Regions from separate parts of the Gracilibacillus sp. JCM 18966 genome, predicted to be linked through region 2. Evidence: predicted binding sites of a transcription regulator. Region 2 holds the regulator's gene; the other holds the start of a gene.
The links. Region 2 encodes Rex, which represses fermentation and respiration genes when NADH is low (regulators of the CRP and FNR family bind a similar motif). Its sites were predicted from a motif close to TTGTGAAATATTTCACAA; they were not measured.
Positions count from the first base shown of each region.

Region 1 (4,220 bases), 690 kb from region 2:
GTTAGGTAAAAAAGAGAAAATTAAAATTACAGGATTTGTTTTTACTAAAGGAGAAAAGGAATGGATGGAAAAATATGTAGGAAGAGATCAGTTCGTTCCACATCAAGATTCTTTTTATCGATTCATTATTGAGAAAATAAAAGCTCAATTAACTTAACTTCGTATCCCAATAATAATGATCTTTATAATTATATAATGAAAATGATATAAATCAGAATTAAGTAAAGGGGAGGACTTGATGAGCAATAGAGAAACAGCTGAACAAAAAAGAGAAAGGCTAAGGCAATCGGAATTAAAGAATAATCCAACAACTAATGTGAGTGATGGTTTTAGTAGAGCGCAGAATGGAAGTTTGGTTGATTTGGTCGGAAGCTTGGGCTGGAAAGGGACTGGTATTCTTCTTATTATTATGGTCGTGGGTTTTATTATTTTTCTAGTCTTCTTCCGTTAACTTTGTTAGGAGTAATTCTTCCAATTGTAGGAGTAGAGGCTGATGTATAAATAAAGCAGGGGAGCAGGTGTCTATTTCATGAAAAATGCATGGATTATCTCATTTATTCGAATTCCGTTGTTGATTGTTACGTTATTTTTTGTTTTCATACTATTAAAAATATTTGGCTTTGAACCTAATTTTTTCTTTTTACCTGATTTATCGGTCATTTACTTTACTGTTGTCAATTTGATTTGCTACGTGCTTTTATATCGAATACTTAAAAAAGAAGGACGTTCTATAAAAAATTTATTAGATTTTCATCCAAATCGTATAGGGAAAGATATTTTGTACGGTTTATTTTGGCTTTTTATTTTGTATATTCCATTTGTGATAGCTGTTATTGGAACCATGTTTATTATGTATGGCACTGAGTTTATCCACCATTTTCAAACGGTTTTTGCTGGAAATGTGGAGAATTATTCTTTCACACGACCAAGATGGCTTATATGGTTTGCCGCATGTATATCATTAATTTTCCCTTTTCTAAATGCACCGATTGAAGAGCTAATGTACCGTGGATATGCACAACGAAAGTTTATAATAAAATATAAAAGAGTATGGATTAGTATTATAATTCCTTCCATTGGTTTTGCATTACAGCACGTTATGCTAGCAGCAAGTATACAGGGTGCTATTGTCTATGCAGTGGCATTCTTTGTATGGGGATTAGGCAGTGGGTTTATTTACCTTAAACAAAAAAGATTATTTCCTCTAATCATTTGTCATTTTATTGTAAACATCGCATTTAGTATACTTCCAATTATTTTTCTTATAACAGGAGTTTATTAACAATCAAGGATTTGTGCTCTTATGGACATATTTGTTGTGAAACCTGTTGCTTAGGCTACTCGTATGCAATAGTATAAATATTAAGGAGTGAAGTAAATGAGTATTGTATCTAGTCAAGGAGATTCTATAACTGTTGTATTTGTGTATCAAAAAAATGAACAAACTGAAGAGTTGACACTTCATTCTGCCCAACTATTAGCATTATTAAACTCAAAACAAGTTTGGATTGAAGCATTTCATGCTAACTTAAAAGTAGAAAACACTGTTTGGTCTTACGCCAATGGAAAGGTTTCATTACAAGTTTATCTAAAATAAATACTAAGTATTTTAGCAAGTAAATGATAAAAAACCGTGTTGGTAGAATATCTCGATTTATTTAAAAAGTTTACTGGAAATGTGTTATCAAGAGACTGTTCCCTTTAGGAAAGTCTCTTTTTTCTTTAGAAGTATGATGATATTGATGTCATCTTTAAGTGACAAAAATCACATCGAATTTCATCGAGAATGATTATCATTAATGAAAGAACTTCTGGAGGAATAATGATGAGGGAAAATCAAAATAGCTATATTGAACTGGATGTTAGAGAAGATCTTCGATTAAATAAAGAACCCTTTCAAAAGATTATGAATGCCGTCAAGTCGTTAGATCACGACCAGGCTTTTATTTTACATGCCCCATTTAAACCATTTCCTCTCTTTAAGATAATGGAGAGAAGAGGTTTTACCTATGAGGCAGAAAAAATCGGTCATAAGCATTGGGTTGTCACATTTCGTCATAGGGGAGGTGAAGGGGAATGATTCAATTAGATAACAGAGGTCTTCAACCACCTCAGCCGATGATTCGAACATTGGAAAAATTAGAGGAATTAACATCTGGTGAAAAGCTTATGATCATCAATGATCGCAGACCAATGTTTTTGTTTCAAGAATTGGATGAACAAGGAATCCATTATGAATGTGAAGCACAATCGGATGGTAGCTACATTATCACGATTTATAAATAAAGGTGATGAACGATGAATAATTCCTTTTCTCATGTAAATATAAAACTAGCACTAGCCTTTATTCTAACAAGTTTACTAGGACTGGTAGCTTCGCAATTTATTTTATTTTGGAATTCAGAATGGTTGATCCATGGCTATTTTCGAATTCCGAGCTTATGGATGGCGTTTCATTTATTAATATTAGGCTTTGCTGTAATGGTTGTCATGGGCGCTATGTATCAAATGATTCCAGTGGTACTGTTGACGCCCATTTGGAATGAACGTTTCGGATTTTATCAATACATTATCACTATATCCGGTATCCTAATATTAAGTATTCAGCTTGGTCTTAAGCCTAGTATCGCTTTCTATGGCGGGGCAATAACGATAATTGGAATTCTAATGTTTTTATTTCAAATGTACCTGACAATAAAAGCACAGAAACAAAAAAATAGGATAACAGGGCTAGTGGTCGGGGCACTAACTTTCCTTTTTCTCACGATAATAGCTGGATTCCTGCTTGCTTGGAATATTGGCAATGGGGAGATTCTACGTCATGAAAGTATTTTTTCGTCCCATTTATTGTTTGGGCTTACCGGGTGGTTTACTCTATTAATTATTGGTTTTTCCTATAAGCTTGTTCCGATGTTTAGCCTTGCTCACGGGTTTTCGATGAGGTGGATAAAAAAAGCTTATTTTATCTATCTTCTTGGTATGTTCTTTTTAATTCTATCCTTTTGGATGAATGATTCAACCTTAAGCCAAATCGGTTGGTTATTACTATGGATCGGCTTTACGTTATTTTTATTAGATATTCGAGAAATGCTTGCAAAAAGATTACGAAGACAATTAGATAGATCCTTTCGATTTGCTTTAATGGCAATATATTTTGGCTCGGTTATTCATTTCCTAGCATTTATAGTTAGTTTAATGAAAGCAAATGCCGTTATATGGGGAGTGCTTATTTATCTATATATAATGACATGGATTATTTTTAGTATATTAGGTTATTTAAAGAAAATCGTTCCCGTTCTATGGTGGACATTAAAATATGATAAAAAAATAGGCAAAGAACAAGTTCCAGCCTTAAAAGATTTAATAAATGAAAAGAATGACATCATCATCTATTGTAGCTTTCTCATTGGAATAGTTGGAACAGTAATAGCTTTCTTGACTGAAAATATTCTGCTTATGCAGGTTTTTCAAGGTTTATTATTTGTGTCCATTGTTTTATATGGTATCACAATTATTCAAATTTTGAGGAAATAGTAGAAAGGACAGAAGCGATGAGCATAAAAGATAAGGTAGAAGCAGCCCTTTATGAGGTCATCGATCCAGAATTGAATATTAATATCATGGATCTTGGTCTCGTGTACGATATCAGTGTAGAGAGTAAAAATGTCTCAATAAGAATGACACTTACTACACCAGGCTGTCCTCTCCATGCAACCATTGTTACAGGGGTAAAGACAGCTATCGAAAAAGTAAATGAAGTGGAAAATGTCGAGGTAGACTTAGTTTGGACACCAGCATGGTCACCAGCTAACATGAGTGATTACGCGAGAGTGCAGTTAATGCATCGGTAGTTGGTACAAAAACACCCTGTTCCAGTAAATGGACAGGGTGTAATCATTGGAATTAGTCTTCTGGATAGGGATCAATGGTTTGGATCGTTCCATCCTCATTATAAGTCAATTCAGTAAATTTAACAGAGCGCTGATGATTCAATCCTTTAGATAAGGAGCTGTCATGATAGAACAGATACCACTTTCCTTTAAACTCTACAATAGAGTGGTGAGTGGTCCAACCAATGACAGGCTTCAGAATCGTTCCTTTAAAGACAAACGGTCCTAGAGGATTTTCACTAACAGCATAAACTATTTTATGTGTCGTTCCTGTTGAATAGGAAAGATAATAGAGGCCATTATATTGATGCACCCATGGTCCCTCGAAAA
Region 1 is NZ_AP043883.1:2,559,473-2,563,692, forward strand. It holds gene ACZ5N5_RS12250 (NUDIX hydrolase) at 1-157, shown strand, start outside; gene ACZ5N5_RS12255 (DUF6366 family protein) at 239-451, shown strand; gene ACZ5N5_RS12260 (lysostaphin resistance A-like protein) at 530-1,282, shown strand; gene ACZ5N5_RS12265 (hypothetical protein) at 1,379-1,597, shown strand; gene ACZ5N5_RS12270 (DUF2249 domain-containing protein) at 1,826-2,080, shown strand; gene ACZ5N5_RS12275 (DUF2249 domain-containing protein) at 2,080-2,286, shown strand; gene ACZ5N5_RS12280 (hypothetical protein) at 2,299-3,534, shown strand; gene ACZ5N5_RS12285 (metal-sulfur cluster assembly factor) at 3,552-3,851, shown strand; gene ACZ5N5_RS12290 (family 43 glycosylhydrolase) at 3,904-4,220, opposite strand, start outside.
Region 1: the regulator Rex is predicted to act here: its motif matches at 1,754-1,771, upstream of ACZ5N5_RS12270 (DUF2249 domain-containing protein).

Region 2 (4,220 bases):
AATCATCCCAAAGTTCACTTAGGACATTCTTTTCATGATGCAGTTGTGTCTGTTCCTGATCATAGTAGCCAATTTTCACATTAGCACCTAGTTGTATGGTACCCTTATCAGGATCTAGTTCGCCGATTATATTTTTTAATAATGTAGATTTTCCGACACCATTTGGGCCAACAAGGGCCATGCTCTCACCACGGGTTAGCTCAAGATTAAGATTTTCAAAAGTAAAAGGCTCAGCATTGTTATAACGGAATGCTAGGTCATTTACCTTGAGGACATCATTACCGCTCCTACGCTCCACGTTGAAACTAAATTTGGCAGAGCCCTCATCACCAAGTGGCTTGTCCATTAATTCCATTTTTTCTAACTGTTTGCGTCTGCTTTGTGCTCTTTTCGTCGTGGAGGCTCTCACAATATTTTTCTGTATAAAATCTTCCATTCGCTTTATTTCGGTTTGTTGTTTTTCGTAAAGCTTCCTATCACGTTCATAATTGGCTGCTTTTTGCTTTAAATATTTACTGTAATTACCGTGATACTTCTTCGATTCATGACGCGAAATTTCATAGACAATTTGAACCGTTTTATCAAGGAAGTATCGGTCATGGGATACGATCACAACGGCACCTTGATAGCTGTTTAGATAGCTTTCAAGCCATGTTAAGGTTTGAATATCTAGATGATTGGTTGGCTCATCTAGTATTAGTACATTAGGTTTTGTTAGAAGAAGCTTTCCAAGGGCGAGTCTCGTCTTCTGACCACCACTTAATGTGGCAATCGATGTGTCCCACATGGATTCAGGAAAATCTAGACCGTTTAGAACGGCTTTGATTTCAGGCTCATATTCATAGCCACCAGCTTGCTTAAATGCTTCTTGTTTGCGGTCATAGCTTACTAGTAGTTGTTGATATTTTTCTGTATCTGCTAATAGATCAGAATCTCCCATTTGCTGTTCCATGCTTCTCAGTTCCTTTTCTTCCTTTAACAAATGGGAAAAGATCTTTAACATTTCATCCCAGATCGTTTCTGTAGAATCAAGTCCCGTATGTTGGGCAAGATATCCTAAGGTAACATCCTTTGGTTTATGGATCTCTCCTTCATCATAGCTAAGGTTACCTGCAATTATATTTAATAAGGTAGATTTTCCCGCACCATTTCGACCAACAATGGCAATCCGGTCATTTTGTTTAATTTCTAGTTTTATATTAGATAAGATCAGCTCAGCACCAAATCGTTTGGTTAAATTGTTCACCTGTAAATAAATCATCATCGTTCACCTCAATGATGTAAGTGTATCTAAAAGGCGAACGAACTGCAAGTAAGGGAAGTAGATAGACAAGTGAACAATTTCACGACTTTTTTCTTTTTTTCTGTTAGAATAAAGAGAGAATAATATTTAATGAAGAAATAAGGGGAATAAAGGATGCCTAATCAACATAAAATTCCACAAGCTACAGCGAAGCGATTACCTTTATATTATCGTTTTTTGAATAATTTACATATCCAAGGAAAAGACCGTGTCTCATCAAAGGAACTTAGTCTTGCAATGAAGGTCGACTCTGCTACCATTCGCAGAGATTTTTCGTATTTTGGTGCATTAGGAAAAAAAGGATATGGCTACAATGTCGACTACTTACTCGGCTTTTTCCGTAAAACCTTAGACCAGGATGAGAATACGCCTGTTGTCCTGATTGGTGTCGGGAATTTAGGAACCGCTTTTTTAAATTATAATTTTACCAAAAACAATAATACGAAGATAGAAGTGGCATTTGATGCGGATCCAATCAAGGTAGGAACAGAGATTCGAAATGTCAATGTTCATCATATAGATGAATTAGAAGAAAAAATGGGAGATATTCAGGTAGCTATTCTTACCGTACCAGTTTCTGAAGCGCAGTCTATGGCAGATCGGCTGGTGAAAGCAGGAATAAAAGGTATCTTAAACTTTACCCCTGCAAGGATTACCGTTCCAGATAATGTTCGCGTCCACCATATTGACCTATCAGTAGAGCTGCAGTCACTCGTTTATTTTATGAAGCATTATCCATTAGAAATAGAAGAAAAATAAGAAGTGCTGATGAGAGGCACTTCTTATTTTTTCTTCGCCTTTTTAATTTTAAAATGTAAGCTTACTAGTCGTATTGCAACAACGAAATCAATGGTAGCAAAAAACGCTAATGCAAGTGTAATGAAATTAAATACCGTATCATCGGCAGATTTTATGCCAATATAGATAAATAATGAGCCCAAAATGAAATAGATGATGGCAGAGCCCAATGGTGAAAATCTCATGTTTTTAAAAGCCCCCAACTAAGATGAACTGTACCTGTTCTAGCATTTGTTCCATTTCTTCTGGATCAAGTGATAATTGCCCAATGACTGCAAATGTGTTCATCGCCATATGTGCAAGAATAGGTACGAGAATTCTTTTGGTTTCGACATAGATAAAGGCAAGCACAAATGCAACTGCTATATAGGTTAAGAGATGACTGAAATCGTTATGCAAGACAGCAAATAAAACCCCTGAAATAATTCCGGCAAAGAAGAAGTTCATTTTTTTATATAGGGAACCAAAAATCGCTTTACGGAATACGAGCTCCTCCAGGATTGGACCTAAAATAGAAATAAGAATAATAAATATTGGTGCTTGTCTCGCTACTTGCATCAATTGCATCGTATTTTCAGAACCAACTGGTGCACCAAATACAAAACGTTCAATGACGGTGGATGCTACCTGAGCAATTAATACTAAGAAGAAACCGAGTATTGTCCATAATACAATTTGTCCAATTCTTTTATCCCGTGATTGAAAGAAAGAATTTATTTCATCTCGTAGTAAATAGCAAGAGATAATCAAAGCAAGAACGAAGCTACCGATATTCCATCCAACCATTAATGTTAATGGATCTACGTTTGTGTACAACCGAAATGGTATAACAAGAAAAGCTGACAATTGTACCGCAACATAGGTAAGAATTATATAAATATACTTGGCAGGCAAATTCAAACGACTCCTTTTTATTTTTTTCTTACATGATACGTATTTTAACATAATTTTAGAATAAAATTGAAATAGTTCGTCTAAAGTTATTTTAAAATAAATGTGTTGTTCTTAAAATAATAGATGGTGTCCCTCTGTTTACTTCACGAAGCTCAAAACCCCTTTTATTGAAACCACACTCTATTAGGGTTCCTACAATAATAAAAACTCATACTAATGACGGCTGTTTGGAAATGCCGTAAAATTGCAAAGAGATCGATAGCATTCCCATTAACAAGAGATATTAAAAAATTTTTAAAAAAATTTATACTTTGTACTTGCAAAAAAAAATAGATTTCATTATTATAATAATTGTGTTAGCACTCAGGGTGATCGAGTGCTAAAATGATAAAAATCTAAATAAAGTCAATTTCAAGGAGGTTTTTAAACGATGCTAAAACCATTAGGTGATCGTGTCATTATTGAGCTTGTAGAGCAAGAAGAAAAAACAGCGAGTGGGATTGTTCTTCCAGATTCTGCGAAAGAAAAACCACAAGAAGGTAAGGTAGTAGCTGTTGGTTCTGGTCGTGTAACGGAAAATGGTGAGAAAGTGGCGCTTGAAGTTGAAGAAGGAAACAACATTATTTTCTCAAAATTTGCCGGTACAGAAGTGAAGTATGAAGGTAAAGAATACTTAATTCTTCGTGAAAGTGATATTTTAGCGATTATCGGCTAAGTATGTAGCGAAGTACGTTTGGATAAATATCATATCATTTAAATATTCAGGGAGGTATTTTTCATGGCTAAAGAAATTAAATTTAGTGAAGATGCACGTCGCGCAATGCTACGTGGGGTAGATACACTTGCGAATGCAGTTAAAGTAACATTAGGACCAAAAGGTCGTAACGTTGTATTAGATAAGAAGTATGGTTCTCCACTTATTACAAACGATGGGGTAACTATTGCTAAAGAAATCGAATTAGAAGATAAATTCGAAAACATGGGTGCTCAATTAGTATCAGAGGTAGCATCTCAAACAAATGATGTTGCAGGTGATGGTACAACAACTGCTACAGTACTCGCTCAAGCAATGATCCAGGAAGGCTTGAAAAACGTAGCTTCTGGTGCGAATCCAGTAGGGGTGCGCCGTGGTATTGAAAAAGCAGTAGAGGTAGCTACAGAGGAATTACGTAAAGTATCTAAACCAATCGAAAGCAAAGAATCGATCGCTCAAGTTGCGTCTATC
Region 2 is NZ_AP043883.1:1,871,692-1,875,911, forward strand. It holds gene ACZ5N5_RS09015 (ABC-F family ATP-binding cassette domain-containing protein) at 1-1,261, opposite strand, end outside; gene ACZ5N5_RS09020 (redox-sensing transcriptional repressor Rex) at 1,418-2,062, shown strand; gene ACZ5N5_RS09025 (DUF4305 domain-containing protein) at 2,086-2,286, opposite strand; gene ACZ5N5_RS09030 (CPBP family intramembrane glutamic endopeptidase) at 2,291-2,995, opposite strand; gene groES (co-chaperone GroES) at 3,426-3,710, shown strand; gene groL (chaperonin GroEL) at 3,774-4,220, shown strand, end outside.